One region of the Pararhizobium capsulatum DSM 1112 genome, then DNA from elsewhere that is predicted to be linked to it. Evidence: predicted binding sites of a transcription regulator. Region 1 holds the regulator's gene; each other region holds the start of a gene.

What was found. The regulator LexA, encoded in region 1, represses DNA repair genes until DNA is damaged. The targets are predictions, from matches to a motif close to TGTTCNNNNTGTGTTCNG.
Region 2: QO002_RS25375 (ATP-dependent helicase) is a predicted target of LexA. The motif match lies at 6,223-6,240, and genes of this name have one in related genera.
Region 3: QO002_RS04090 (2'-5' RNA ligase family protein) is a predicted target of LexA. The motif match lies at 2,243-2,260, and genes of this name have one in related genera.

Annotation. Positions count from the first base shown of each region.
Region 1 is NZ_JAUSVF010000001.1:2,633,448-2,643,566, forward strand. It holds gene QO002_RS12850 (YhdP family protein) at 1-263, opposite strand, end outside; gene QO002_RS12855 (peroxiredoxin) at 593-1,078, shown strand; gene QO002_RS12860 (ferritin-like domain-containing protein) at 1,075-1,902, shown strand; gene QO002_RS12865 (M23 family metallopeptidase) at 2,022-3,350, shown strand; gene QO002_RS12870 (DEAD/DEAH box helicase) at 3,580-5,106, shown strand; gene QO002_RS12875 (hypothetical protein) at 5,237-5,371, opposite strand; gene QO002_RS12880 (hypothetical protein) at 5,580-5,798, shown strand; gene lexA (transcriptional repressor LexA) at 5,942-6,646, shown strand; tRNA gene QO002_RS12890 (tRNA-Cys) at 6,771-6,844, shown strand; gene QO002_RS12895 (hypothetical protein) at 7,174-7,434, shown strand; gene QO002_RS12900 (flavin reductase) at 7,608-8,135, opposite strand; gene QO002_RS12905 (ABC transporter substrate-binding protein) at 8,275-9,354, shown strand; gene QO002_RS12910 (P1 family peptidase) at 9,357-10,119, shown strand, end outside.
Region 2 is NZ_JAUSVF010000003.1:56,183-66,301, reverse strand. It holds gene QO002_RS25425 (ImuA family protein) at 1-365, opposite strand, end outside; gene QO002_RS25420 (hypothetical protein) at 826-1,194, shown strand; gene QO002_RS25415 (SOS response-associated peptidase) at 1,173-1,856, shown strand; gene QO002_RS25410 (hypothetical protein) at 1,903-2,217, opposite strand; gene QO002_RS25405 (PRC-barrel domain-containing protein) at 2,510-2,806, shown strand; gene glsA (glutaminase A) at 2,895-3,902, opposite strand; gene QO002_RS25395 (hypothetical protein) at 3,904-4,146, opposite strand; gene xth (exodeoxyribonuclease III) at 4,172-4,948, opposite strand; gene QO002_RS25385 (hypothetical protein) at 4,954-5,130, opposite strand; gene QO002_RS25380 (hypothetical protein) at 5,299-5,679, opposite strand; gene QO002_RS25375 (ATP-dependent helicase) at 6,302-8,368, shown strand; gene dinB (DNA polymerase IV) at 8,375-9,463, shown strand; gene QO002_RS25365 (hypothetical protein) at 9,779-10,084, opposite strand.
Region 3 is NZ_JAUSVF010000001.1:859,785-869,903, reverse strand. It holds gene QO002_RS04100 (succinylglutamate desuccinylase/aspartoacylase family protein) at 1-237, opposite strand, end outside; gene QO002_RS04095 (alpha/beta fold hydrolase) at 385-1,296, opposite strand; gene QO002_RS04090 (2'-5' RNA ligase family protein) at 1,525-2,187, opposite strand; gene QO002_RS04085 (YciI family protein) at 2,337-2,705, opposite strand; gene QO002_RS04080 (putative quinol monooxygenase) at 2,858-3,163, shown strand; gene QO002_RS04075 (sigma-70 family RNA polymerase sigma factor) at 3,326-4,189, shown strand; gene QO002_RS04070 (ArsR/SmtB family transcription factor) at 4,222-4,629, shown strand; gene QO002_RS04065 (SRPBCC family protein) at 4,626-5,066, shown strand; gene QO002_RS04060 (glutathione S-transferase family protein) at 5,063-5,722, shown strand; gene QO002_RS04055 (ArsR/SmtB family transcription factor) at 5,823-6,182, shown strand; gene QO002_RS04050 (SRPBCC family protein) at 6,166-6,708, shown strand; partial or broken gene istA (IS21 family transposase) at 6,786-8,070, shown strand; gene istB (IS21-like element helper ATPase IstB) at 8,138-8,932, opposite strand; gene istA (IS21 family transposase) at 8,922-10,119, opposite strand, start outside.

The sequences.
Region 1 (10,119 bases):
AGCGCAGTATTCAGCGCAGCCATAGCGTGGGCGTTCAGCGGCCTGTCGATCAAACCGCCTTCGACTGCCAACAGCAGCAGCATCACCAACCCGAGGGCTAAACCGCAAATTCCGAGAAAAATCCCGGCCGTGAGATGAACAGCGCCACGCTTCAAAGGTGCATGAACGATGCAGGGATCGTGGGCCTGCGCTGACGGCAGGCGATGCAGGGCGATGATGTCACCCTTGCCAAATTTCACCTTCTCGCCGCGAATTTCGCTCATCGGCGCAGCGTGCCTCCGTCGATCGGCTTCTGTCCAGTCATATGTCTCGTCTTCCTCGCCGGACAGCCCGGATATGTGGCGCAGGTCTGCACCATTGGTATCGAACATGCTTTGCAAGAAGCTGTCCGCATATCGGATAGTCAGCTCCTCTGCGTCAAGCCAAACCGTTGACCACGGTCTGGGGGAACGGCGCAATGTCGGCTCAAGGCAATCCCGCCGAACACCAAAATAAAGGTTCGCAGACCGCAGGTCTTTACGCGTGGGGAGCCTGCCGTTAAAGCCGGAGCCGGGTGCCTAAAAGAAGAAGCAGTCGAAAACGAGGTCAATTCATGGCAAAAGTGGCAGCAGGAGATGCAGCTCCCGATTTCGAACTGCTTCGCGACGGGGGCGGAACCATTTCGCTGGCGTCATACCGGCTTGGGTGGCTCGTCCTTTTTTTCTATCCCAAGGACGACACCAGCTCCTGCACCACAGAGGCGATCAATTTCAGTTCCAAGGCGGAGGAATTTGCAGCAGCCGGCGTCAGCCTGCTGGGTATATCGCCGGACCCGGTGAAGAAGCATGATAAATTCATCAAGAAGTACGACCTGAAAACCCCGCTGGTCTCCGATGAGACGAAAGCAGTCTGCGAGGCCTATGGTGTCTGGGTGGAAAAAACACTCTATGGTCGCAGATACATGGGGGTCGAGCGAACGACCCTGCTTATCGATCCGGAAGGTGTTGTCCGCCGTGTATGGGAAAAGGTGAAGGTCACAGGCCATGTCGAAGACGTCCTGGCGACAGCGAAGATGCAGGCGGAGCATGGCTCGACATGACGGAACTTCCTCGCATCCATAGCCTTCGCGACGGCGCGGCCAAGGCAATAGCGGCTGCCGATCTCGATCTGAAGACCGAACTTGCACAGGAGACTGCGCGGCGATGGGACGACCGGAAGCTTTCCCTGCGTTCGCCGCTTGACCTTACGGTACCCGAGCGCCCGGGTCGCCCGGCCCGTCCGGAATTGATCGCACCCACGAAGATGGTGCGCCGAACACTACACTCGACACGCGGCCGGGTAGCGCTCCTGCATGCCATTGCTCACATCGAACTGAATGCGATCGATCTTGCCCTCGATATCGTCGCCCGGTTTGCGGGCGAAAAGGTGCCGAATTCCTTCTTCGACGGCTGGATGCGGGTTGCCTTCGAGGAAGCCAAGCATTTCCGTCTCGTGCGCGATCGCCTGCGCCAGCTTGGGGCGGATTATGGCGACATGCCCGCCCATGACGGTCTCTGGCAGGCCGCGCACGACACCCGAAATGACCTGACCGCGCGGCTTGCCGTCGTGCCGCTGATTCTCGAAGCACGCGGCCTGGACGTTACGCCGGCCCTTCAAGCCAAGATGCGCGAGGCCGGAGACATGGAAAGCGCTGCTGTTCTGGACATCATCTACGAGGACGAAAAAGGTCATGTGGCCGTCGGCGCCAAGTGGTTTCGCTTTCTGTGCGCTCGTCAGAAAAAAGACCCGGCAGCCACGTTCCAGGCCCTGGTGCGAGCGAATTTCCGCGGACCGCTCAAGGCGCCATTCAACGATGTTGCTCGCGCCGAAGCCGGGCTGACGCCCTCTTTCTATCGCTCGATGACGGCTTCGACAAATATCTGATTTCTATCGCTATGAAGTGGATTCCATACCGCGGAACGAGGCGCGGGAAAGGCTTTGTTAACCTTAATAATATCTAATCACAGCCATCAAAAGCGCATCTATATGATGGGGGCGATCAGGTGTCAGGACGCACGGAAAATCGCGTTTTCGGCAAGAAAACCGAGAAACACATCCTGATTCTCGCCAAGGGGGACAAGGTCAGGCATATGACTTTCCAGCCATGGACGGTGGCTGTATCAATGTGCTTCGCTTCCGCCCTTACGGTCGGCTATCTCGCCGCCACATCCTATCTCGTCCTGCGCGATGACCTTATTGGCGGAACCATGGCCCGTCAGGCACGCATGCAGTACGAATATGAAGACAGGATCGCAGCTTTGCGTGCGCAGGTGGATCGCGTCACAAGCCGTCAGCTGCTGGATCAACAAGTCGTCGAAGAAAAAGTCGAAAAGCTGCTGCAGCAGCAGCTCGCCCTGACCTCCCGCCATGGAAAACTCGGCTCGCTTCTCGATCGCGCCGAAAATGCCGGCGTCTCGACGGAGAAAGGCGAAGCCATCACGCCTACAGCCAATGCCTATGAAAAACGTGCGGATGCAGCCGGTTCTCGCGGCCTGCGGGCCATCGAACGGCTCATGGGCATCAGCAAGTCCGATTCGCTCCCCCCGATACAGGCCGCTCTCGGCTATGCACCCGCGACTGAAAACGAACCGACTTCGGACCGCGCTGACCGGCTGTTTTCCCGCGTGACCCTTTCGCTCAAGGATATTGAGCATGCGCAGCGCTCCCGGCTCCAGACCCTGACCGAGCAGACGGCCGACACCGCCGACGAGATCGCAGCGATCGTTGGGCGCACCGGCGTGCACATCGATGACAAGCCGCTGGAGGAGGCAGCGGACACGGCTCCGGCAGAAGAGGGCTCTGCCATTGGCGGTCCGTTCGTCGAACCAGAGTCCTCAGAGGATTTCAACGCATCGCTTGTTGCCCTGGACGGCGCCCTGGGGCGGCTTGAGCAGATGCGAAGCCAGGTCAAGAAATTACCCTTCTCTAACCCCTCTCCGGCAAGCGATATCACCAGCCGCTTCGGCAACCGCGTCGATCCTTTTCTGGGCAGGCTGGCGCTCCATGCCGGCATTGATTTCCGGGCATCCCTCGGCACACGGATTGTGGCGACAGCGCCCGGTACCGTGATCACGGCAGGACATAGTGGCGGCTATGGAAACATGGTCGAGATTGACCACGGCAATGGCGTGACGACACGCTTTGCCCACTTGTCAAGTTCGCTGGTCAACGTTGGCGATCATGTCGAAGCCGGACAAGTCATTGCCAAAACCGGCAACACCGGGCGCTCCACCGGCCCTCATTTGCATTACGAGGTTCGTCTCAATGGCGAGGCCGTCGATCCCATGCGTTTTCTGACCGCCGGCATGAAGATCGAAAAGCTCGTAAACTGAGGCCGGCCTTAAAGCATATGCCTTTGAAACAGGCATAAAAAACCGATTATTACCGTCTTCTCTAAAAGGCATCCGGAATTTACTTCTTTTTATTGACTGATCAATCGATCAAACGCCCGGTTTTCTTGACTTTGTGCCGCTTTGAGCCTAAGAGCCCCCACAACGCGCCCCGTGGGTGAGCGCGATGTCACCAGTGTTCTCCCGAACCGGAACGGAAACAGATTTCCAATTGACCACGTTTTCTGATCTTGGCCTGAGCCAAAAAGTACTCTCCGCAGTAACTGATGCGGGCTACACCATTCCGACGCCAATCCAGGCAGGGGCCATTCCGCCAGCCCTCCAGCGTCGCGACATTCTCGGCATCGCTCAAACCGGCACAGGCAAGACCGCTTCCTTCGTGCTACCGATGCTGACGCTCCTGGAAAAGGGACGCGCACGGGCTCGCATGCCACGCACGCTGATTCTCGAGCCGACGCGCGAACTCGCTGCGCAGGTTGCCGAAAACTTCGAAAAATACGGCAAGAACCACAAGCTCAATATTGCGCTGCTCATCGGTGGCGTGTCCTTCGACGAGCAGGATCGCAAACTGGAGCGCGGCGCCGACGTGCTGATCTGCACCCCCGGCCGCCTGCTTGATCACTGCGAGCGCGGCAAACTCCTGATGACCGGCGTTGAAATCCTGGTCATCGACGAAGCCGACCGCATGCTGGATATGGGATTCATTCCCGATATCGAGCGCATCGCCAAGCTTATTCCGTTCACCCGCCAGACGCTGTTCTTCTCTGCCACCATGCCTCCGGAAATCCAGAAGCTGGCCGACCGGTTCCTGCAGAACCCGGAACGGGTCGAAGTGGCGCCGCCCTCCTCCACCGCCAAGACCGTGACGCAGCGTTTCGTTGCGGCCCATGCGAAGGACTACGAGAAGCGCGCCGTTCTGCGCGACCTCATCGGTGCACAGCAGGAGCTGAAGAACGCGATCATCTTCTGCAATCGCAAGGTTGATGTCGCCGATCTCTTCCGCTCTCTCGAACGTCACGGCTTTTCGGTCGGCGCGTTGCATGGCGACATGGATCAGCGCTCGCGCACCACGATGCTGGCAAACTTCAAGGATGGCGGCATCAAGCTGCTGGTCGCATCGGACGTTGCTGCTCGCGGCCTCGATATCCCCGATGTCAGCCACGTCTTCAATTTCGATGTGCCGATCCATGCGGAAGACTATGTGCACCGAATCGGTCGCACCGGTCGTGCCGGTCGCTCAGGCGCCGCCTTCACGCTGGTGACCAAGCGGGACACCAAGTTCACCGACGCCATCGAAAAGCTGATCGATCTGAAGATCGAATGGCTGAATGGCGACCTTTCGGCCCTTCCGGCGCCGATGGAAAGTTTCGACAACGGCAAGTCCGACCGCAGCAAATCGGATCGTGGTCGGGATCGTGATGGCAAGCGTGGCCGGCGGAACGACACCGATAGAGGCGCGTCCAGTCACAAATCGGACACCAAATCAGACGATATTGCGATCGCAAGCGAAGCAGTGACGACAACAAAGGCGGAACCCGTGAGAACAGAACGTAAGGCAGAAACCAAGCCGCAGAATAGCCAGCGCAATGGCAATCGGAATGCTTCTGCGCCGTATCCTGCCAATGATGACAACCGCGACCGTCGCAACCGCTACCGCCGCGACCATGACGATGGCCCGACGCCCGTTGGCTTTGGTGACGACATTCCGGCCTTCATGCTGATCGCGGGCAAGGCCTGATCCGTCAACGCTTGACGCTTTTTATTTGCAAGCCGCCTTCACTTTTCGTGCAGGCGGCTTGTTTCGTATCCGGCTACCGATCACCGGGTGACGGACGTCGCCGACCGAATGTATTTGGTCTTGAAGGGCGTTAACCGCCGACAATGACGAGCGCAGTGGTGAGCGGCGCAGACGCGGCGTGGGTCCACAGCTGGTAGCCAACCACGGTGCCCAGGATGGCTGACCAGATTGCAAAATCTCCGAAGCGAAAAAGGGGCTCTCTCATCGTCGTTCTCCCGAAGGGCTTTGTGACGTTCTTGATGGGAATATCGCCCCTATCGTTCACCGTTTAAAGATCGAAACCAGTGAACACTGCTTCCAGAATTGAACAATCAACTCGTTCGGGTAGAGTTGCAAAACGGTGACGCGTGTCGAAAATCGTGGTAGAATCCAATCATGAACCCGCGGCAATGCAGTTGTTACGGAGGATCGCTATGCATTACAGCCTTCAGTTCTTCACATGGACGCCAAAGCAGGGCGTTCATCAGGTCGGCTCTGCCGTGGAAGTGAACGCGATTAGCCCGAAGCTGGCAGCGACAACGCTTCTTGGCGTGCGCCTTGACGAAGCAGGTGCTGCTCGAAAGCTTGCTGTTCGCGTCTGGAGCGACAGCGACGACTGCAAGGCCGATTGCGCCTGCTACTATTATCATTGAGCGGCCAAACGGACAGCAGCGACAACGCCGCATTTTTTTCATGTGCCTTTCCGGAATTCACGTGGTTTTAAGCACTTGCGGAACACAAATGGAACATATAGTGTCTGTTCTTGATTTGTTTCGCAATTCCGGAGTGAAATGTCATGCTGACCCGCAAGCAACAGGAACTGCTGCTTTTCATTCATGAGCGCATGAAGGAATCCGGCGTGCCGCCGTCCTTCGACGAAATGAAGGATGCCCTGGATCTTGCGTCCAAATCGGGCATCCACCGTTTGATCACAGCCTTGGAAGAACGTGGGTTCATTCGCCGGCTTCCGAACAGGGCGCGTGCGCTCGAAGTGATCAAGCTGCCGGAGGCCTATTCGCCAAGTCTTCAGCCCAAGCGCGGCTTTTCTCCCAGCGTCATCCAGGGGAGCCGGGATGTAGCGCCGCCCCCCGCCAAAGCTCGCCCGCCGGAAACCAACTCCGTCAATGTGCCTGTGATGGGACGAATCGCGGCGGGTGTCCCGATCTCCGCTATCCAGAACAACACGCATGATATCTCCGTACCATTCGAAATGATCGGTGCCGGCGAGCATTACGCTCTGGAAGTGCGCGGCGATTCGATGATCGAAGCAGGTATCCTCGACGGCGATACCGTCATCATCCGCAACGCTAACACCGCCAGCCCCGGTGAGATCGTTGTGGCCCTCGTCGATGATGAAGAGGCGACGCTGAAGCGCTTTCGTCGCAAGGGTGCTTCTATCGCCCTGGAGGCCGCAAATCCGGCTTATGAAACGAGGATCTTCGGCCCGGACCGGGTGAAAATCCAGGGCAAGCTCGTCGGCCTCATTCGCAAGTATCATTGAGGCGCTCCGGCGTTCGCGCCTCAATCAAAGACGGGAAAAATCACAGCATTCGCGGATATTCCCCTTGCGATTTGTCTAGGATGATTCTAAACGCTCGCAACGGCCCGAGTGATCGGACCTGAGAGGCCTCGTGGCGGAGTGGTGACGCAGAGGACTGCAAATCCTTGTACCCCGGTTCAATTCCGGGCGAGGCCTCCAAATTTTTCCCGCCACGAAAACAAGTGCTTACGGCTGCATTTTTGCGGTTAAGTACTGGGTGGCTCAACATCAACATATTTTCGTTGCGAAAAACCTCTGCCGTCTGCGCTCCCAGTCGCGCTTGAGGCTTTGCATAGCCTGTAAATTTTGAAACTCGAGGATGCACCCTCCGCTTTTAACGTGCACTCCAAAACCAAGTCCGCACTCGTTCGAACTCTTTTCCTGCACGCCAGGCCCCTCCGCAACTTCTGTTGTTCATCGCCTGGGAGGAACCTTTGCCAGTCTGTCCCGTTGCCCTCTCAGTTCGACCGTGAGAAGGAGTTTGAGCGATGGCGACCCATTTGGATGAACGGGGCGACAGGGTTTCGAGCGTAGACGAAGATAGAACAGTCAAGGCGACCACAAACGAGGCGCGGCAGGGCGGACTGGGAAAACCTGTTTTTATCGTACTGATCTGCGGGTTGCTTTTGGCTATTGTCGCGTGGGCGGGTGCGGAACTGTTCGGTGAGAGCACCGATAATGACGCTTCAACCCGGACCCAGCAGACCACTCCGATGACACCCGCGGAAACTGGCGTCTCCAACAGCTAGGCCACGACTACCTCGCCGAGCAACGAAGCGCAGCAACCGGCACCTGTCGACAAGGATCCAACGCCGCAGACCGGCTCCGGTGATTAACGGCCCGTGAGGGCGTCAAACTAGACGGCGCGGCTTAGACCTATGGTATGCCCGTGTTTTAACGGGTGCTCAAATATCGCTGTCGCTTAAACCGAGCGGTAGCCTCTGTTGAGATAGACAAGTGCTTCCCTGGCCTCAGCAGTCTGCATCGCGACTACTTTGCCAAACAGCACCATATGCGTTGCGATGCGCTTGACGTCGATCACCTCGCAATCGAAGACAGCCATTGCACCGTTTAGCGAGGGCGCACCCGTCAAAAGCGTGCCCCAATCGCCGTGGTCGAACCGGTATTCAGGTTCGATGGGTTCGCGACCTGAAAATACGTTGGCCAACCCTATCTGATCGGCGCCCAGGACGTTGAGGGCAAAACAACCGCTAGTCAGAAAGATGTCATTTCGCACGTTGGCCTGGTTGAGGCACACAAGCAGGGTCGCAGGATCATCTGACACCGAGCAGGCGGCAGTAATCGTTACGCCGCGACGGGCCTCGCCCTCCGCTGTCGTCACGATATGGACATGGCCGGCAAGTTGGCTCATGGCGTCACGATAGGAAACGGGGTCGAGGGCAAGCGTCTGCAACACGAAACTCTCCGAACAATGTATGGCCTTACACATAGTCGTTGGCGGAAAATATGTAAGCGGCAAGTGCAGATCTGGACACAGCGCCGTGATCTTTTCCTTTGACCCCAAAGGCCACATCTTTAAAACAGCAGCTATCAACGGAACACGCCGAAAATTTGGGATGGAACTGCGAATGCGTCGACTGACAGCAAGTCTTGCCATGGCTGCGATTATAATTGCATCGCCGGCTGCAGCGGCCGGTCTCAAGATCGCGGTTGTCGCTCCGGCCGAAGGTCCCTTCGCGCTGCTCAGCAAGCAGATCACCGATGGTGCAAGCTTCAAAGCCAAGGATCGTGGCACCGAAATCATACCCATTGCCGAGACGTGCGAGGCTTCGGGCAGCGCGGACCTTGCCAAGGCAATTGTCGATAGCGGCGCCGAAGCTGCGATCGGTTTTCTCTGCACGGAAAGCCTCGAGGCCGCCATGCCCGTTCTCGCCCCTGCCAATATTCCAGCCATCACGCTCAGTGTCCGCTCCGATATCCTGATGGGCGACGCGATCAAGAACAATTGGCCCTTCTTCCGTCTTGTTCCGAATGCCGGCGCGGAATCGACAAAGATCACGGAAGCAATTCTTGCGCGCTGGAAGAACGAACCACTGGCGCTGATTGATGATGGCACGATCCATGGGCGTGAACTTGTTGAGAGCATCAAGGGCGCCCTCGCCGAGATCGGCCTGACGCCGCTCTTTGCCGATACCTACCGCCCTGCCCAGGAACAGCAGGTCGCCCTCGTGCGCAGGCTGGTCAAAAGCGGCGCTACCCATGTTTTCGTGGGCGGCGACCGGTCCGATATTGCGGTGATTGCACGGGATGCGAAGGCGGAAAATGGAGGTCTCATCTTCATGGGTGGAGAAGCGCTGAATGCCGCGGACGATCCGGTGCCACTGGAAGATGGTGTGCTGGCGATTGCCCTGCCCGACTATGCACGCCAGCCGGCAGCCGCAGATGCAACGGCTGCATTCAATCAGGCCGGCATCGTGCCGGAAGGTTATGTCCTGCCAGGCTTCTCAGCCGTTACCCTGCTTGAAGCGGCGAAGGACAAGGCTGCCGCCGAAGACATCCCGCTGCGCGCCGCCGTGGCGCGCGGATCATTCGAAACAGCTATTGGCACTGTTAGCTTTGGCGCTGACCACGAATTGAAGCCGACACCCTATCGGCTGCTGGAATGGCGCGACGACCGTTTCGTCGAGCCAGCCCAACAGGTGAACTGACGATGCGGCCAGGCCCGCGCAACTCCATCACCGATGTCGCCGGGATCAAGGTTGGCAATGCCGAGGACGTCAGCCTGAAATCCGGCGTTTCTGTCGTCGTCTGTGATGAGCCGGCGATTGCGGCCTGCCAGGTGCTCGGCGGCGCCCCCGGTACCCGCGAAACGGATTTGCTTGAGCCACACAATACGGTCCAGGCAGTGGACGCCATCGTTCTTTCCGGCGGATCCGCCTTCGGGCTCGACGCCGCGTCCGGCGCGCAGAGCGCCCTTGCCGAAGACGGTCGCGGCTTTGCCGTTGGCCCCGCGCGCGTGCCCATTGTTCCGGCCGCCATTCTTTTCGATCTGCTCAATGGTGGCGACAAGTCGTGGGGTCGATATCCGCCCTATCGCGAGCTTGGCTATGATGCCGTGCGCAATGCCGGTCTGGCGTTTCGGACCGGCAGCGCCGGTGCCGGCACCGGGGCGCTCACGGCAGGCTTGAAAGGCGGGCTCGGCACGGCATCGGCGATCGAAGGCGGCATGACGATCGGTGTACTCGTTGCCGTCAACGCGCTGGGTTCCGCGACGATTGCGAGTTCCCGGCATTTTTGGGCAGCTCCCTTCGAGGAAGGCAATGAGTTCGGCGGTCTCGGCATGCCACACCCTTTCCCGCAAGGAGCGCGCACTATCCGCACCAAGATGGGCGGCAAGCCCGCGGAAATGCGCAACACCACCATCGCCGTAATCGCCACCGACGCCCTGCTGACGAAGGCAGAAGCCAAGCGAC
Region 2 (10,119 bases), on a different contig from region 1:
ATGTTTGCCAACACGTCCTCCTCCTTGTCGGACTCGACGAACACGACGCGGTTGGCTTGAAGACCGGCTTGCGCCAACGCCGGAAAGAACAGGTCCGGCCGTGTCAGGCACCAGACGATCTTGCCCCTGGTTCTGGCGGCGATGCCGGCGACGAACAGGGCGGCGGCCGCGCCATCGACCGTGCCGGTTCCCCCGCCCGCCACCTCATGCAGCGCGCCGTAAGCAAGACCGCCGCCTGGAAGCACGCCATCGATTGCCGGAACACCAAAGGGCAGCATCTTGCGAGTACGCACCGGGCCGCCTTCGAGATGCTGAATGCGGTCGCGAAGCTCCGAGATCGTGGCGTTGGTGGCGGTCTGCTGCATGGATGTCACAGGTCAAGGCACTTTCCAATTCGGCAAAAAGCGAATATGTTCCCTATTTGTTCCTAAGCCCTAAACGAGTCAACTGGGTCCCCGATCGATAGCGAGGCGTCGTACGAGGTCCGGACCAGAAGCTCAAGGGATTCAGCAAATGGAATCACTGCCGTAGGTGAAGGTGAGACCTGGGCATATTTTTTTGGAGCTTGATCGATGAGCTTGCTGACGTTGCGGGAGTTTCGAAGCCCGATCATCACGGCCGAATGCCGGGCGTGCGACCGATATATCGAGCTAGATCGGAAAACGCTCGTCAGGCAGTACGGCGCGAGCATCCGCTTCGTTGAACTGCGGCGTCGCCTGGCTGTCGGTTGCGAGAAGATGATCTGCGCTGATGGCGAAGATCGGTGCCAGACGCGGTTTCCATGCCTTCTTGAGGCAAACCTGACTTTTGAAGGGAGCAGTTCAGATGACCTGTAAATCGGACATGGCGATCCTGCCGCTGGACCGCACCCTCCAAGGTGGGGTTATATTCGGCCAGTATCCGGATGAAGCTGAACAAGCCGCCCTCGGGTCTCGACTCGATTTCTATCGAAAGGAATGCGACCTCGTCCGCTCCTACGTCGAGGCACTTGATGAGGACATGGTGGTCGTCAATTCCGTGAACGGCGCTGGCGACACCACCCACGGCTTGGCGCAACTCGCCGATGTGCTCTTGAACTTTGAGACCCTCATGCTGGAGCGCATCGGACAGCTTGAACTGGAACTGAAGATTGTCGATGGTACGGCTGATTTCTGCGAGGAAGAGGACTGCACATGTGCAATCTCTACAATCTGACATCGAACCAGCAGGCCATTCGCGACTTCATCGACATAACCCGATACCGCGAGGGTAACCTGCCGCCGTCGATCTCCGTGCATCCGGATCGCCAGGGGCCGATCATCCGCATGGACACCGAGGGTGAACGCGAACTGATCATGTCGACGTGGGGCATGCCGACGCCCGAGGAGCATCTCGACGGCAAGCCCGACAAGGGCGTCACCAATGTCCGCAAGACTTGGCTGCCCCACTGGCAGCGGTGGCTGGGTCCCGAGAACAGATGTCTGGTGCCGGCAACCGCGTTCTCCGAATATGAGCAAGACCCTGATCCAGAGACAGGCAAAAAGCCGCTGCGGTGGTTTGCGCTTAGCCAAGATCAGCCGCTCTTCATGTTGGCGGGTGTCCATACCCGCTGGCACGGTACCCGCGGCCCGATCAAGGCGCCGAGGCTTGGCGAGCATGACATCTATGCTTTCCTGACCACCAATCCCAACAGCATCGTCAAGCCGGTCCATCCCAAGGCCATGCCTGTGCTCCTGACGACCAGAGAAGAATGCGAACTTTGGCTGACGGCCGACTGGAAGGACGCCAAGAAGCTTCAGCGCCCCTTCGCCGATGATCAGATGATGGTCTTGCCGCGCTATACCGAGGTCGGCGGTTTGGGTGGATATCCCCGCTAAAGCGGCAGAAGGATTCGTCGATGTCAGGTCCGGCTGCGAGATCTCTTTAGACCGGCGGCTCCCGCTCGAAACCGAGGACGAAGTCGATCACTTTCGACGATGACATCTCGCAGGGTTTCAGAAGCGGACCTGTCTTCGACAGCCTGTAAAGATTGAAGCTCACGGTATCCTTGCCGCCTAGCTCTTTACCATAGAGCCATATCCGCTTGCCATCATTCGATCGCTTGACGGTTACGCTCCACGGGTGGCCTTCAAAGCGGCCCTCGCAATACCCTTCAAGCATCATTTCAAGAGCGGACACGAACGTCGAAGGCGGTCGAGGCCCGGTCTCCACGCCGTCGTTGTTCACGGCGCAAGACATTCGTCGCAAATTCCGCAGCCATCTTCATCCATGTTCGACGCGGAACGAACTTTGCGGCAACAAGCACATGTGGCCGTCTCACCCGAACAAGTTTTCTCGCGTTCAGGCCCAGCACTCTCTGTCAGCCGTTGGCTCATCGCGTTGCTCCAGTTCGGATTTCATCACAGATAGGAAGCCTCTGATGTCGCGCAAGACGATCTGGTTGGGATCACGGAACCAATGATAGCGGGATGTTGGAACAGTTTGTCGCCAACGGGGTTTCCCGTTCTCCACAAACAAGGAGGAAACATCAATGGATCATAGCAATCACGTTCGTCTCGCGACCACCGAGCTCACACCGGCCGTATTGGAGGGCGCAACCGTCTACGGCGCCGATGACCACAAGGTCGGAAACGTAGATCATGTCCATGGCTCGGGAACGAGCACCAAGGCCATTATCGATGTCGGCGGGTTCCTTGGTATCGGGGCAAAGCCGGTTGCCGTTTCTCTCAGCGACCTCGATTTCATGCGGGATGAAGATGGCGACGTCCACGCTGTCACGTCCTGGACCAAGGATCAGCTCAAGGACATGCCTGAGCACCATCACTGAGATTCCAACATCAGGATTAGAAGCCCGGCCGCGCGCCGGGCTTTCCTTCGCGGAGGGGAAGGTCCGAAGGCGTCAACCATGCCGACGCTCACCGCTGATTTCGGGCGTCATCACGCAGCAGTCGTCTGGACTTCCCAAACACGGACCAGTCCGTTTTCGATGTCAACAATTCCAGCCCCAAGGTTCCGAGCCAACTGTTCCCCATGGGATCGAGCGCGGGTGACCAAACAGCGATTGACGCGATATGGGGCGCGATGGCCAGAATGCCGCCGCCAACACCGGATTTTGCCGGCAATCCCACGCGATAGGCGAAATCGCCTGATCCGTCGTACTGCCCGCACAGCATCATAATCGAAAGGATTCGTCGCGCCCGCCGCGCCGCCGCGATCTTTACGCCATCCTCATCGTCCGGATCGTCGAGCAACAGGAACCGCCCGGCTTTTGCCAAGCCTCTGCAGTCCAACGAAATGGCGCATTGATGGATGTAGGCGTCCATCACCTTTTCAACTGGATGTTTCAGATTACCGTGGTGTCGCGCCATGAACATCAGGGAACGGTTCAGGTCTCCCCCGGTTCGATCGCTTTCCATCACATCTTGATCGAGTGGCGGAGCATCGCCGTCGAGCATCCGTTTGACAAGGTCGACGACATGCCGGTTGGGTCCTGACCGGCCACCAATTCCGGTCAGAATATCGCAAACGACTAGCGCGCCTGCGTTAATGAACGGATTGCGTGGAATGCCCTTGGCCCGTTCGAGATCGATGATCGAGTTGAAGGGATCGCCTGACGGATCCCTGCCGACCCGTTTCCAGAGTTTCTCACCCATGGCTTCCAGCGCGACCTCAAGGGCGAACACTTTCGAGATGGACTGAACGGGAAACCCGACGCCGGCATTTCCTGCCGACGCCACATCGCCACAGCGCGTAAACACCGCAATGCCAGAATACTCGAAGTCGCCCTTGCGAGGAGCGGGCTTACCACTCGCTTTCGCCTTCTCGAGGGCTTCATCGTAGATGCCGGGTGCTGCCTTGCGAACCCGAGCCACCACATCCTCAAGCACCGACGTCAGTTCACCGGAGTGATCAACCCCATCCATGTCACTTGCCGCCAGGCCGAGGTTTTCCGTCCGCTGCAGGCCAGTCGTTGGACGGCTCTTCAAGCAGCGGCGCGACGACGGTATCGTTCATCGGATCGGGATCACGATCATAGGCTTCACGAAGCGCTTCCACCGCGGATGTGATCTCATCGAAGACATCATGCGGCTTTGCACCCTTCACCACGAAACTATCGACAAAGTCTTCAAGCCGTTCTCGCATTTCTTGTCGCAGGTGTTCAGACATCAGTTCCTCCAGGCCGTATGGCTCTCTATGCGTTCGATAGTTCGATCCAGACTGGGGCGTGGTCGCTCGTGTGATCCCAGCCCCGAACATGTTTGTCCACTGCCGCGCGTGTCAGAACCGGCGCTAAGCTCGGGCTGAGGAGAAAATGGTCGATGCGAAGGCCTGCATCTCGCGCAAAGGCATTCCGGAGATACTTCCAGAAGGTGTAGATATGTTCGTCGGGGTGTAACGTCCGAACCGCATCCGTCCACCCCTGTTCGAGCAACTCCGAATAGGCCGCCCTGACCTCCGGCCGAAACAGGGCGTCATCACGCCAACGCTCCGGTTTGTAGACGTCAAGTTCGGTCGGCATGACATTGAAGTCACCGACAAGGGCGACGGGAATGTCCAAGTGGAGCAGTTCCGCTGCATAGTCATGCAGACGCTCAAACCAACGCAGTTTGTAGTCGAACTTCGGACCTGGCGCGGGGTTGCCGTTGGGAAGGTAAAGGCAACCAACCACAATTCCATCAATCGCTGCTTCGATGTATCGACTGTGACTGTCGCCGGGCTCTCCCGGTAGTCCACGCCGGGTTAAAATCGGCTCCTGATCGCGAGCAAGGATTGCCACGCCGTTCCAGGACTTCTGGCCATGCCAGATTGCCCCGTACCCCGCCTTCTCAAGCTCGCTCTGCGGAAACTTGTCGTCCGGCGCCTTCAGTTCCTGCAGGCAGACGACATCGGGCTTCGCCTCGGCGAGCCACCGAAGCAACACATCGAGACGGCCATTGATGCCGTTGACATTGTATGTGGCGAGCTTCACCGCTCTCAGTGCTTTCGGTCGCCCTTGTCACCTTGACCCGGCTTGGCGTCGTTCTTGGCATCATGGCGGGCATCTGCCGACAATGATCGGGACACCTCGACGCTCTCCTTGAACTTACCGTCCTGGTCGCGACGGACGTAACGCTTGTCGGTTCCTGTATCGATCATCTCACGCTTGCTCATGGCCTGTCTCCTTCGGTTGCGTCCACCGAAACGCGCTTGCAGGCCAAAAGATGCATGCAGGTCAGGGCATTATTCGAAACAGAGGGCGATTTGAAGATAGGGATAAGAGGTCCGGTAAACCGGCCGCTCATTCAGGAGGCTGGCACACTTTAGAACGCTGCCAATGCCTCACTTCGCTTCCTCGGGAAGCCGCAGTTCCTTGATCATAACTTCAACCTTCTCGTCCATGGCAATCCGAAGATCCCGGATCAAGGTGGACGCGGTGAGGAACGCCTGGCCGACCTCGCTGTCACCCTGATGTTCGAGTTTTGCGACGAAAGTTGCGAGTTGCACAAGTTGATCGGCGTCCGTCCCGCTGCTCGGAATTCCAAGGATGTCGCGCATATCCTTCACGGTGGTCAGGGCACGCTCCAGCAGCCTTTTACGCTTTGAATGGCTCAGCTTCGCCACTTCGTTTCCGGCACGGAAGAGTTCTGCAATAAAGTCAGTCGTGGAAGTCATTGAAGGTGCCGCAGCTCCGGAAACGCACAAACAAGAGCCCTGAACCATGGTTATGCCTATGGAATTCGCCCTGCCCCACCTAAAATTTGCATGCCCGCAACCAGGAGTCTAGTGATCGGACGATCCCAACAGCGTCTTTTGTCGCGTCGATCGTCGCGATGTCTGCTTCCCCAAAATTCGAGGTTCTTGGACTCGACTCCTGTTCATTCGGGTGGTTGATTGCCAGGCGGAGGAACCTGTATGGCGTACGAATGGGATCACGGAAGAGCGCGGCGAGCGCGATTGATAAAGATGGCCTCGATGCTTGCTTTAACTGCCTCGGCATTAGGCTTGCCGGTTGCCATGTTCCTCACAGCGGCTCCACTCTAAACAGGTTCGTAACCGTTGCCACGTTGCAAGTCAGGCTACGCTTTTGACTTGCCAAGGCGCGGCCGGACGGGAGATCAGTTCCGACGTCACATCAAGGACATCGTCTATTCTATAGGGCTTCGGCAGAAACCGTGTGCCGATGGGAACATCGACGTCGTGGAAGTGGTGGCCGCCTGAGAACGACCAAACTTCAAATTGAGTTCGAAAAAAAAGCGGGACGCAAGTTCACTTTTTGTTCGCATTCACATATAAGTCACAGATCGGCCGCCTCCTATGAGGGTGGCCCAAACGGCGCCTCGATATGACAGCTTACCTCGACAAACTGAATGACCGCCAAAGAGAAGCAGTGGAATACGGTGCTGGCACCTCGCAAGGCGCAGCCAGCGGGCCGTTGCTGATCATCGCGGGCGCCGGCTCAGGCAAAACAAATACGCTCGCCCACCGAGTCGCGCATCTGATCGTTAAGGGTGCTGATCCACGACGCATTCTGCTCATGACCTTCTCACGCAGAGCTTCATCCGAAATGGCCCGTCGTGTTCAACGCATCTGCAGGCAGGTGCTCGGCGATAACTCCGCGATCATGACCGATGCCCTCGCCTGGTCCGGAACCTTCCACGGTATCGGCGCGCGTCTGCTGAGAATCTATGCCGAACAGATCGGTCTCAACGTCGACTTTACGATCCATGACCGCGAGGACAGCGCCGATCTGATGAACCTCGTGCGCCACGAATTGGGGTTGTCCAAGACAGACGGTCGTTTCCCGACAAAGGGTACATGCCTTGCGATCTATTCGCGCGTGGTCAATTCGGAGAGCTCGATCGTCGAGGTGCTGAAATCGGCATATCCCTGGGTGGCCGGCTGGGAAGAACAACTGAAGCAGCTTTTCGCGGCCTACGTCGAGGCGAAGCAGATGCAGAACGTGCTCGATTATGACGATCTGCTTCTCTATTGGGCGCAGATGATGTCCGATCCGGAATTGGCAGCGGATGTCGGTCAGCGGTTCGATCACGTGCTTGTCGATGAATACCAGGATACCAACAAACTCCAGGCATCAATCCTGTTTTCAATAAAGCCGGATGGGGGCGGACTGACCGTTGTTGGCGACGATGCTCAATCCATCTATTCATTTCGCGCGGCCACAGTCCGAAACATTCTCGACTTTCCAAAGGTATTCTCGCCGATCCCGGCCGACGTCATCACTCTCGACAGGAACTACCGCTCAACTCAGCCGATCCTTGCGGCCGCAAATGGCGTTATCGATCTCGCGCGCGAACGCTTCACCAAGAACCTCTGGACAGATCGCGCTTCCGAACAACGACCATGGTTGGTCACGGTCAAGGATGAAACCGATCAGGCCAATCACATCGCCGAACAGGTCTTGGCCAATCGGGAAGTTGGCATTCCCCTGAAACAGCAGGCCGTCTTGTTTCGTGCGTCGAGCCATAGCGGAGCGCTGGAAGTCGAGTTGACACGCCGCAACATCCCTTTCGTTAAATTTGGCGGCCTGAAGTTCCTCGACAGCGCGCATGTGAAGGATCTCCTGGCTGTTCTCAGATTTGCCCAGAACCCTCGCGATCGGGTCGCCGGCTTCCGGCTGCTCCAGATGCTGCCTGGCATTGGACCACAGACGGCTGGAAAGATCCTCGACACGATAGCAACAGATCCGGAGCCTCTTCAGTCACTGGCCGAAATTCCACCCCCACCCAAGACCGGCGAGGATTGGCCCTCCTTCGTGACGTTGCTTACCTCTCTCCTGAAAAGCAGCGGCACTTGGCCACGCGAACTGGAGGTGGCCCGCATCTGGTATGAGCCTCATCTGGAAAGGATTCACGAGGATGCCGATACGCGCAAAGCCGATCTGCTCCAGCTTGAGCAGATTGCCGGCGGCTACCCGAGCCGAGAACGTTTCCTGACCGAACTCACCCTTGATCCGCCGGATGCGACCAGTGATCAGGCCGGCGTTCCCTTGCTGGATGAAGACTATCTGATCCTGTCCACCATCCATTCTGCCAAAGGCCAGGAGTGGCGATCAGTGTTCATGCTGAACGTGGTCGACGGTTGCATTCCCTCTGATCTCGGCGTCGGCACAACAGCGGAAATTGAGGAAGAGCGCCGACTGCTCTATGTCGGCATGACGCGGGCACGGGACAGTTTGACGCTCGTGATACCGCAACGGTTCTTCACCTATGGCCAGAACACGCAGGGCGATCGGCATGTCTATGCCTCGAGGACACGATTCATTCCAGCAACGCTCCTGCAGTTTTTTGAAGTAACAAGCTGGCCGAAAGTTTCCGCTCAAACGAGCGAGCGCAGCGCCCGTCAGATCAGGATCGATGTCGGCGCTCGCATGCGTACCATGTGGAAGTAGCGTCCGATGAGCGATGACGCCGCACCAACCGTTCGCAAGATCATACACGTCGACATGGATGCTTTCTACGCGTCGGTGGAACAGCGAGACAATCCGGAGCTCCGTGGCAAGCCGTTGGCTGTTGGCAGTGCTGCCGCCCGCGGCGTAGTCGCGGCTGCTAGCTACGAGGCCCGAAAGTTTGGTGTCCATTCCGCAATGCCCTCAGTGACAGCGGCGCGCAAATGCCCGGATCTGATCTTTGTCCCTCCGCGCTTCGACGTCTATAAGGCGGTGTCGCAGCAAATCCGGGAGATCTTTGCCGAGTACACGCCTTTGATCGAGCCATTATCGCTCGACGAAGCCTATCTCGATGTGACGGAAAACTTGAAAGGAATGGCAGTCGCCACCGAGATCGCGGCCGAGATCAGAGACAGGATCAAAACTGTCACCGGCCTCAATGCCTCTGCCGGAATTTCCTACAACAAGTTCCTCGCCAAGATGGCATCGGATCTCAACAAGCCGAATGGTCAGGCCCTGATCTCCCCGAAGAACGGTCCCGCCTTCGTTGAGGCGCTTGCGGTCAAAAAGTTCCACGGCGTCGGCCCGGCGACAGCCGAGAAGATGCGCCGTCTCGGCATCGAAACCGGAGCGGATCTGAAGAGCCGGACGTTAGAATATTTGGCCGCGCACTTCGGAAAATCCGGAGCTTACCTTTACGGGATCGCCCGCGGCGTCGACAATCGGCAGGTCAACCCCGACAGGGAGCGGAAGTCGATCGGCGCAGAGGATACGTTTACCGAGGACATCTTCGCGCTGAAGGCTGCAAAAGCCGAACTCGCCCCTCTTGCCGCGAAGGTGTGGGGTCACTGTCAACGTCACGGTATTGTCGGCAAGACTGTCACCGTGAAGATCAAATACGCCGACTTCCAGCAAGCAACACGAAGCCGAACGATATCGCATTCGTTTTCTTGCGAAGACGAAATTCTGCAACACGCATCGGCACTGCTGGAGACCGCCTTTCCATTTCGACTGGGCGTCCGCCTGTTGGGGGTGACCCTGTCGTCGTTAGCCTCTCAACGCGAGCGCGATGAACAACAACTTCGCATGGCCGTCTAGTTTGGGCCGGTGAACGAACCCCCTGCGCGGGAGGGCGCCCGCGGTTGAGGTAGAGATCCACACCCGGTCTCACATGCATTGAGCGTCGTTCAAGCAGACCATTACGGGCTTCTTCAACAAGGAGCCTGACGATGTCCCATCAGTTCTTGATGCACCCATCAGCCCGCTGCGCCAGAGGCTGATCGACGACATGAACATGCGACGTTTCTCACGCGAAACGCAGCGCAACTATCTCCGCAACTTCGGTCGCCTGGCAACTTTCCTCGGGACACCGGAAGATCACTCGCCAGCGGGCAAGGTCAAGCTCAACAAGCCCTATTTGATAGGCTTCACAAGCGAGATGACCCGGGGTTTGGATGGTGCATCCAGCCATTCGATCCACTTATCTCTTTCCTCGATTGTATCGAAGAACCGCCAAAGTTTGAATTCCTCCTCGGTGGTCTGCAACATCTCACCGATGGATACGAGCTCCAAGGGCAGCGTCACCTCGTTACCGTCGAAACGAACGAAATAGATGCCCTCGGCAGCGAGGCGAATAACTTGGCCGGTGCCATAGCTTCCATCGGGATCGTCGACGGTGAAGAACATTCCGGTCAAAGTATCGAGTATGGTGTTGTTCATTCGTTGGATGCCATTCGTGAAAACGCACTGCAAGA
Region 3 (10,119 bases), 1.8 Mb from region 1:
CGGATTGGCCTGCGGAACGATGGTGATATCGCCGAGAATGGCACCCTCTTCATCCGCCTTGCGCAGCCGTGCGCAGAGAAAATGCAACAGCGCCGTTCCCGGCAGTTCATTGGCATGCAGGGCGGCCTGGATATAAACGGATGGCGCTTTGGCATCGCTGCCCTTGAAACGGATGACGGGAAGCCGCCACTCGATGCCCGGTGTGTCGCCTGCAATCACGATTTCGGATGTCTGCACTGTCTCTTGGTCCCTGATATGTCACCGTCAAATGCGATGTATGGTCGTTCCCTCGGCGGAGTGCAAGCCGCCTGTCCCCGCCTGCCAGGCGACAAAAAGGCGCCGCGCACGAGACGCGGCACCTTTGAACACGCTTGAAAACCAGTGTTATTTCTTATCCAGGAAAGGCACGATGACGGCGACCGTTGCCTCCGGCTGCTCTTCCATCAGCCAATGGCCCGATGCGGGGATCACCGCGCCGGTGACATCCGTTGCCGCAAAGCCTGCGACAGCGGCCATGGTCGTGCCGAAGGACTTCTCGCCACCGACAGCCAGCACCGGCATCGTCAGCTTGCCCTTCTCAAGAAAAGCCTTGTTGTCGACCGCATCCTGATCGAAGGCGGCAAACTGCGCAAAACCTGCATGCATGGCGCCGGGCTGGGCGTAAAGTGCCGCATAGTGATTGCGCGATGCCTCGTCCCATTTGCTCGGGTCAGCCGAAAATTCGTTCCAGAAACGATCGAGATAGATGCGCTCGCGACCAGCGACCAGACGCTCCATATCCGGACCGCCAAAGCGGAAATGCCAGAGCAGCGGGTTCTTCAGGATCTCCTCCCAGGGGCCGACACCGGGAAGCGGCGCATCCATCAGCACCAGCTTGGTCACGCGCTTCGGATATTGCGCAGCAAACGCAAAGGCAACCATGTTGCCGATATCATGGGCAACGACATCGGCCTGATCGACATGGAGCGCATCGAGAACACCGGCGATATCCTGCCCTTCCGTCTTCTTGTCATAGCCGGTTTCGGGCTTGGCCGAGAAGCCCATGCCCCTGAGATCGGGCACGATGACCTGATGATCGTGAGACAGCGCAACCGCCAGCGGCGCCCACATATCGCCGGTTTCGCCGTATCCATGCAACAACACGACGGCCGGCCCCTTGCCTGCGGTGCGGACATGCAAGGTGGTGCCGTTGGTGGCGATCTCCTGCGTCTTGAAGGTTTCCGGGAACTGCGGAACTTCCGCCGCCGCCGGAACAGCGATTGCCAGCATAAGGCCGGCCAAGATGGAACGTAGCATGGCAATTTCTCCTGATAAAACGTGGCGTTGCGCCGGATTGGCATCCTCGTTGACAGGAAGATGGCATAGGAATTTCGTTCGAACTAGCTGTAAAAAAGCGGAATTCATGTTCGGCCTTCCCGAACAATGATCATCAAAGGATGAACCCGGCCTTCCGAACTCGATCACAAGCGAATTCCCTTGCCTGAACCTTGAAAGGCCGAGCCATCTCACCCTGCAAATGCAGCCCTATCCGACAGCGCGGCGCTCCAGATCATCCGACAATGGCCACCGCCCGAGATATTCATAGCGGCCTTCCCCGACGAGGCTGTGGATCAGCACCACCTCGCGCACCATCCAGCGAACCGGCTCGGCCAGCATCGTCTCCGGCATCGCCGTTTCGCCGTAGCTCAGCGTCATATGCGGCATGAAGCGCGGATTGTAGGTGAAGGTCATTCCGGCACCCCACATCTCCTTGGCCAGCTGCACATGCAGATCCATAAGCTCTTCGCTGCGCACTGCGCTGCCGAGAACCAGGAGCTTGCGATCCCCATGCGAAAAGCTTGCCGCCCGATCGAAACTGGCCTCGAAAGGCGCTGCCCGCACCGACGCCATGGCGTCCGAAACCGTGAACACATCTGCTTCCGAAAGCGTCATGTAGGAGCCGATCGGGTTCAGCGTCACATGCAGCAATTCGAGCGGGCGCGGGGTATGGGAAAGCCTGTGCTCGCGGCCCAATCGGTGGCCGATTTCGCAGGCCTGATGCGCCGCCGCCTGTTCCGGTACGACAGCGAGAAACAGGTTGGAGCGCGCCCGCTCGTCGAACCGGCCACCGCCTCGGCGCTTGGGAGCCTCCCCCCAGAAAGAAGCCTGCTCAAGGCGCACGTTCTCATTCCCGGACTGTCCAAGCATCGCTAAATCCTCTCTCAAATGATGCCCGGATTATAGCGAAAGGATCGATTCAATCAAGAACGAAATAGGAACATGTACGAATTTATTCCTTGATATTCGAGACTCTTTCAAAACAACCGAAAACCGGCCGCATGCGTCTCCTGCGCCCCTCACTGCCAGTCAGACATCTCATACAGCGGCCGGATTTCGATCTCGCTCGGACCTGGCATGGGGTTGGGGCAGCGCTTCACCCAGGCGACGGCCTCGTCCATGTCCTTGACGTTCCAGAGCCAGAATCCTGCGACCAGTTCGCGGGCCTCAGTGAAAGGCCCGTCGATGACCGTGCGGCTGGAACCATTGAAGGCAACACGCTTGCCGTCCGAGGACGGCTTGAGGCCATCGGCGGTGACGAGGATGCCGACCGCTTCAAGCTCGTCGTTGAAGCGGCCCATCGCCTCCATCATTTCCATGGTCTCGGGCGTGGGGGAAAAGCCCTTTTCACTGTCTCCGGTCGCCTTTACCAGCACCATCACACGCATCGTCTGTCTCCTTGCTTGAGCCGGCATCATCAATCCGGCACTGAAACGACGAACGGAGTTTGCGGAAATCGACATCGTCCCGCAATTTTTTTCAACGTTGCGATCCGTTTTCACCTTTCCGGTCGTCCTTGGTGTGTTCGAAACAACATGCCATGTCCGACACATCCGTCATCGTGATCAATCTGCTGAAGGTCAAACCCGAAAAGCAGGATGCGCTGCTCGCGCTGTTGAAGCAGAGCACCGACACGGTTATCCGTACACTCAAAGGCTGGAAGACGACCCGGTTGGTCGCCGCAGATGACGGCACCGGCGTCGTCATCTATTCCGAGTGGGAAACCCCTGCCGCCGTCGAGGCGATGCGCAGCGATCCGCGCATGAAAGCCTATTTTCCCAAAATTCTCGAACTTGCGAGCCTCGAGTCGATCATGGGTTCATCGGTGTTGAGCGAGGCCCGATAAAGGCCGGCCCATAGCCTCGGATGCTGAAATGTCCCTTTTTGACGACAGGGGCATTTCAACCAAATGTCTTTGTTCGTCCCGGCGCGTGAGATGCACAAAACAGCCGATTAACCGCTGACCCTGGCGGTCAATATCGTGACGCCAGATCGAGAGGACTGAGGAATGCCAGCGACCGCCGACCCGTTCGAGGACCGCCTGAATGCGCTTCGCCCGCGCCTTCATCGCTACTGCGCCCGCATGACGGGATCGGCGATCCATGGCGAGGATGTCTTGCAGGATACGCTCGTCAAGGCGCTGCACGCGCGCGCCCAGGGCGTCGAGGTCGATAGTCTCGAGAGTTGGCTGTTTCGCATCGCCCACAATACGAGCCTCGATTTCCTGCGTGAGAGGTCCAGAAGCATGGTCGTTTCGCTCACCGAAGACATCGAGGCGACGCCCCTGCCCGAGGCGGATATCGTCGCGGTCAGCTTTCAGACATTTCTGCGGCTCCCTGAACTCCAGCGCTGTGCGGTGATCCTCAAGGATGTCCTCGGGCATTCCGTCGACGAGATCGCCGGTATCGCGGGCTGCTCTCCGGCAGCCGCCAAATCGGCGCTGCAGCGCGGGCGCGTTGCCCTGCGGCAGCTTGCGCAGGCGCCCGAAGATGTCAGGGTGCCGCTGATGTCGGATCAGGACCGGCAGAAGATGACCGCCTATGTCCGCCTGTTCCAGAGCGGCGATTTCGACGCAATCCGTGCCATGCTCGCCGATGACGTGAAGCTCGATCTGGTGAACCGGCTTCGGCTGGGAGGACGCGACAGGATCGGGATCTATTTCACGCGCTATTCGGAGCTGGAGACATGGCGCTTCGCCTTCGGTGCGGTTGAAGGACAGCCGGCCATGCTGGTTTTCGACAGCACCGGGCCGATGGACCGACCGGCGCATTTCGTTCTGATCGAATGGTCGGAAAACCAGATCATCGACATCCGCGATTTCGCGTTCGCACCCTATGTGCTCGAAGCCATAGATTGGGTCCGGCTGGACTAACCGCCGGGCCATCGCTCCGCGGCCGAGGTTCCTTGCGAACCGTCAACCGCTTCGAAACGCCGACGTTGACACCGCCGCGGACATCGGCAATACTTCACTATATGGTGAAGTATCAAGCATCCGCTATCGACCGCACCTTCTCCGCCCTCGCCGATCCGACACGGCGAGAATTGTTGCTGCGGTTGAAGGATGAGCCGGGTCTTTCCGTCAGCGAGCTCGCCCGGCCGCTGTCGCTGAAGCTGCCCGGATTGATGAAGCATCTCGACGTGCTCTTGGATGCCGGCCTGATTACCCGGATCAAGACCGGCCGCACCGTGTCCGTGAGCCTGTCGGTGGGGCCGATGCAGGAAGCGATGGCATGGCTCCAACACTATGAGCGCTTCTGGACGGCGAGCCTCGACCGGCTCGTCGCCTTCGTCGAAGAGGATGATGCACGATGAATATCAGCCTTCCGAGTGTCACCATCGTCCGCAGGATCAAGGCTTCACCCGCCAGGGTCTGGGCGGCAATCACCCGGCCCGAACAGATGCTGCAATGGTGGGGTCCCGATGCCGGGCCGACCCTCAAGGCCGAGGCCGACGTGCGGCCCGGTGGCAGGTTCAGCATCCTGTTCCGGCTCTTGAACGGCGAGGAGTACAATCCCACCGGCGTCTATCAGGACGTGCTGCCAGAGCAGAAGCTGGTCTTCACCTGGGAATGGGCCGGCATGCCCGAACGGGAGTCCTTGGTATCATTTCTGCTCAGGCCGCTCGACGGCGGCACCGAGTTGACCCTGATCCACGAAGGCCTGCCCGACGAAGAGGCGCGGAAAAGCCATGAGCAGGGCTGGAGTGGCCTGCTCGACAAGCTACCGATTTTCCTGGGAGAGAGACAATGAGCGACCTGACCCTCACCACCTTCGACTGGGTTCCCGAAACGCCGCGCGGTTTTGTGCGCGATTTGAGGGTGCGCTGGGCGCTGGAGGAAGCCGGCCTGCCCTATCGCGTCACGGGCGTGCCGTTCGGCGACCGTGACGCCGAGCATTTCGCCCACCAGCCCTTCGGACAGGTGCCGTGGCTGACTGATGGCGACCTGTCGATCTTCGAGAGCGGCGCGATCCTGTTGCATCTGGCGGAGCTCAGCGATGCACTGATGCCAACCGATCCGCGCGGACGCAGCGACACGAAAGAATGGCTGTTTGCGGCGCTCAACTCGGTCGAGATGGCAAGCCTGCCCTGGTCCCTGCTGATCTTCTCCGGCAACAACGACGACACGCCTGGATGGACGCTGTTTGACAACTTCCTTCACAAGCACCGTCTGAAGCACCTGGAGCCGGTTCTGGCTGGGCGCGAATGGCTGGCCGGTCGCTTTTCCGTGGCCGACATCCTGATGGTGGATGTGCTGCGCCTTGTGGACCGGTTTGATGGCCTTGCGGACTATCCCGCCTGCCGCACATATGTCGCTCGCGCCACGGCCCGCCCGGCCTTCGTCAAGGCACATGCGGATCAGATGGCGCATTTCGCCAGGGCGGATCAGATAGCAGCCGTGAACTGAAGCCTGCCGATATTCGATGCTGGTGCCGAGGCCGGCGGGCATGGCCGCCCGCACGGCCTCCCTTGCATTCCACCAATCCGCGTGCTAGATACTGAACCGAATGGTTCAGTATATGCAACCCCGTCTCGACACCTCGTTCGCCGCGCTCTCGGACGCCACCCGACGTGGCGTTCTGGAGCAGCTTGCACGGGCAGACGCGTCGATCACGGAGCTTGCCGACACGTTCCGCATGACGCTCACGGGGATGAAGAAGCATGTCGGCGTCCTGGAGCAGGCAGGGTTCGTTATCACCGAGAAGATCGGCCGCGTGCGAACCTGCAGGCTCGGTCTGCGCCGCCTGGAGGAAGAGGCGGCATGGATCGAGCGGTATCGCCAGCTCTGGGCCGCACGTTTCGACGCGCTGGACGAGGTTATCGAGGAACTGAAACGGAGGGAGGAAGTCGATGGACAAGAAAAATGATGGTCAGCCCCTGACCAACAGCACGACGACCGAACGGACGTCCGAGCGTGAGCTCGTCGTGACGCGGATCTTCAACGCCCCCGCGCGCATCGTGTTTACGGCGTGGACCAAACCCGAGCTGTTCATGCAGTGGTGGGCGCCGAAGTCGATAGGCGTGCCCATGCTGTCCTGCGAGATGGATGTTCGTGTCGGCGGCGGGTACCGTGTTGCGTTCGGCCAGGATGCCTCAAGCGCCATGGAATTCTTCGGCAAGTATCTCGACGTGATCCCGAACGCCCGCCTCGTCTGGACGAACGAGGAAAGTGAAGACGCCGCCGTGACCACGGTGACCTTCGAGGAAAAAGCCGGCAAGACGCTGCTGGTCCTGCACGAACTCTATCCCACGAAGGAAGCGCTAGACGAGGCCATCGAAGGCATGGAAGGTGGAATGCCCGAGCAGTTCGAGCAGCTGGACGAGCTTCTCGTCACCCTGGTTGCCGGCGCGGAAGAGGCATGTGGGCAGGGCGGTGACAAAGTCTACCAGTGAACGCCGGCATATTGCCTGGCGGGGCGGAGTAAAATCCAGCCAGTGGTAGGCTGTCCTCTTTTTGAGGGCGGCCGGGGATGTTTGTCGTGGAGAGTTACGCCGCCGTTCGCCGGTTTGTTTTCGTTGAGGGTCACAGCCGCCGCGAGGCCTCTCGGGTCTTCGGTTTAAGCCGTGAGACGGTTTCGAAGATGTGCCGATTCTCGCTTCCACCGGGCTATACGCGCACGAAGCCTGTAGGCAAGCCAAAGCTTGGAATGTTTGCTTCCAGTCATCGATGAGATTTTGCAGTCGGATCAGGCCGGGCCGGTGAAGCAACGACACAGTGCCAAGCGGATATTCGAACGGTTGCGTGACGAACATGGCTTTGGCGGTGGCTACACGGTGGTGAAGGACTACGTCAGGATTTGCCGATCCAAGGGTCGAGAGACGTTCGTGCCGCTATCGCATCCGCCGGGACATGCACAGGTCGACTTTGGCGAGGCGATCGCCATCATCGGCGGTGTGCGCCAGAAGATACATTTCTTCTGCATGGATATCCCGCAGTCGGATGCGTGTTTCGTGAAGGCCTATCCGCGCGAGACGACGGAGGCATTCCTCGATGGGCATGTCTCGGCCTTTGCATTCTTTGGCGGCGTGCCGCTTTCGATCCTCTACGACAACCTCAAGATCGCGGTGGCCAAAATCTGCGGCGACGGCAAACGCGATCGAACCCGTGCCTTCACCGAACTCGTCAGTCACTACCTGTTCCGGGACCGGTTCGGGCGACCGGCCAAGGGCAACGACAAGGGCAAGGTCGAGGGGCTGGTGAAGTTCTCGCGTGCCAACTTCATGGTGCCGATCCCGCAGGTGGCAAGCTTCGAGGCGTTGAACGCAATGCTCGAAGACCGTTGTCGGGGCCGCCAGAGTGAATGCGCCGGTCGGCACACCGAGACCATTGGTGAACGTCTGGTGGCCGATACCGCGGCACTGCGCCGCCTCCCGGCCGTGCCGCTTGAACCCTGCGAGAAGCGTGCCGGTCGTGTCTCATCAATGTCGTTGGTGCGCTATCGCACCAACGACTATTCAGTGCCGACCGCCTACGGCTTCCAGGATATTGTGGTGAAGGGCTTTGTCGAGGAGGTCGTCATCCTGTGTAGAGGCCAGGAGATCGCACGCCACCCACGGTCCTATGGCGAAGGCGTATTCGTCTCCAATCCGCTGCATTATCTGGCGCTGATCGAGATGAAGCCCAATGCGCGCGACCAGGCAGCCGCCTTGCAGGGGTGGGACCTGCCGGAGGTGTTCCAGCATCTGCGCCATTTGCTGGAAGCGCGAATGGGCAATCGGGGTAAGCGTGAGTTCATCCAGGTGCTGCGGCTGTTGGTTTTCACGCGGAACTGAGCCGGTTTTTCCACCGAGAAGTGAGCCACCTCTAAGTATGGTTTTCTGATCAGGGTTTGGTCAAGAGATTGGCTTTTTCTCCTTTCTTCTGGGCTGCGGCGGCCGAGCTGGCTTTGAAGCGGAAGCTGTCATTTCCAGTTTCCAGGATATGACAACGGTGGGTCAGACGATCGAGCAGAGCGGTCGTCATCTTGGCGTCGCCGAAGACGGTTGCCCACTCGCTGAAGCTGAGATTGGTTGTGATGATGACGCTGGTGCGCTCGTAGAGCTTGCTCAGAAGGTGGAAGAGTAGTGCGCCGCCTGAGGCGCTGAACGGCAGGTATCCCAACTCGTCTAGGATGAGCAGATCGAGGCGCACCAAGGTCTCCGCGATCTGGCCCGCCTTGCCCTTGGCCTTCTCCTGCTCGAGAGCATTGACCAGTTCGATGGTCGAGAAGAAGCGGACCTTTCGGCGATGATGCTCGATGGCTTGGATTCCAAGAGCGGTCGCGACATGCGTTTTTCCAGTGCCAGGGCCACCGATTAGGACAACGTTCTGCGCCCCATCCATAAACTCGCATCGGTGCAGTTGGCGCACGGTAGCCTCGTTGATTTCGCTGTCAGCGAAGTCGAAGCCGGAGATGTCTTTGTACGCAGGAAAGCGAGCGGCCTTCATGTGATAGGCGATGGAGCGGACCTCGCGCTCGGCCATCTCGGCCTTCAGCAACTGTGACAGGATGGGCACGGCCGCATCAAAGGCAGGAGCCCCTTGCTCGATCAGGTCTGTGACGGCTTGGGCCATGCCATACATCTTCAGGCTACGCAGCATGATGACGACGGCGGCACTGGCAGGATCATGACGCATGGCGACCTCCTGCGATCCGGGCGCGTAGGCCATCATAGCGTTCGACGTTGGCCTTGGGTTCACGCAGCAAGGTCAGCGCCTGTGGCGTATCGATGTCGGGACCATCGATTGTCTTGCCGTCGATCAGCCGATGCAGCAGGTTCAGCACATGCGTCTTGGTCGCCACCCCCGCATCCAAAGCCAGTTCCACAGCCCTGAGGACGACCTGTTCGTCGTGATGAAGGACAAGAGCGAGTATGTCCGCCATCTCACGATCACCGCCGGGGCGGCGAAGCATCTGGTCTTGCAGTTGTCGAAAGGCCAACGGCAATTCCAGGAAGGGCGCACCATTGCGCAGGGCACCGGGTTTGCGCTGGATGACGGCAAGGTAATGTCGCCAGTCATAAATCGTCCTCGGCGGTTTGTCGTGGCTGCGTTCAATGACCCGCTCATGCTCGCATAGGACATTGCCCTCGGCCGCAACGACCAGTCGCTCGGGATAAATCCGCAGGCTGACGGGCCGGTTCGCAAACGATGCTGGCACGCTGTAACGATTACGCTCAAAGGTGATCAGGCATGTCGGCGAGACGCGCTTGCTCTGCTCGACGAAGCCGTCAAACATGGCGGGGAGCGACATCAATGCTGCCCGCTCATCAGCCCAGACATCCGCGATCGTGCCGGACAAGGTGCCATGCGCAGTCTCCCTCCATAGGTCCTGGCAATGCTGTTCCAGCCAGGCATTCAACGCCGCCAAATCTGGAAAGTCCGGCATCTGTTGCCACAAGCGTGGTCGGGCATCCTGGACGTTCTTCTCGACCTGACCTTTCTCCCAACCTGCCGCTGGATTGCAGAACTCGGGCGCAAAGACATAATGGTTCGTCATCGCCAGGAAGCGGATGTTGACCTGCCGCTCCTTGCCCCGGCCTACGCGATCGACCGCCGTCTTCATGTTATCGTAGATGCCACGGCCAGGTACGCCGCCGAACACACGGAAGCCGTGCCAATGGGCATCGAACAGCATCTCGTGCGTTTGCAGCAGGTAGGCCCTGACCAGAAAAGCCCGACTGTGCGACAGCTTGATATGTGCGACCTGCAGCTTCGTGCGCTCGCCGCCTACCACGGCATAATCTTCACTCCAATCGAATTGGAATGCTTCGCCTGGGCGAAAGGATAGCGGAACGAATATGCCGCGGCCCGCTTTCTGCTGC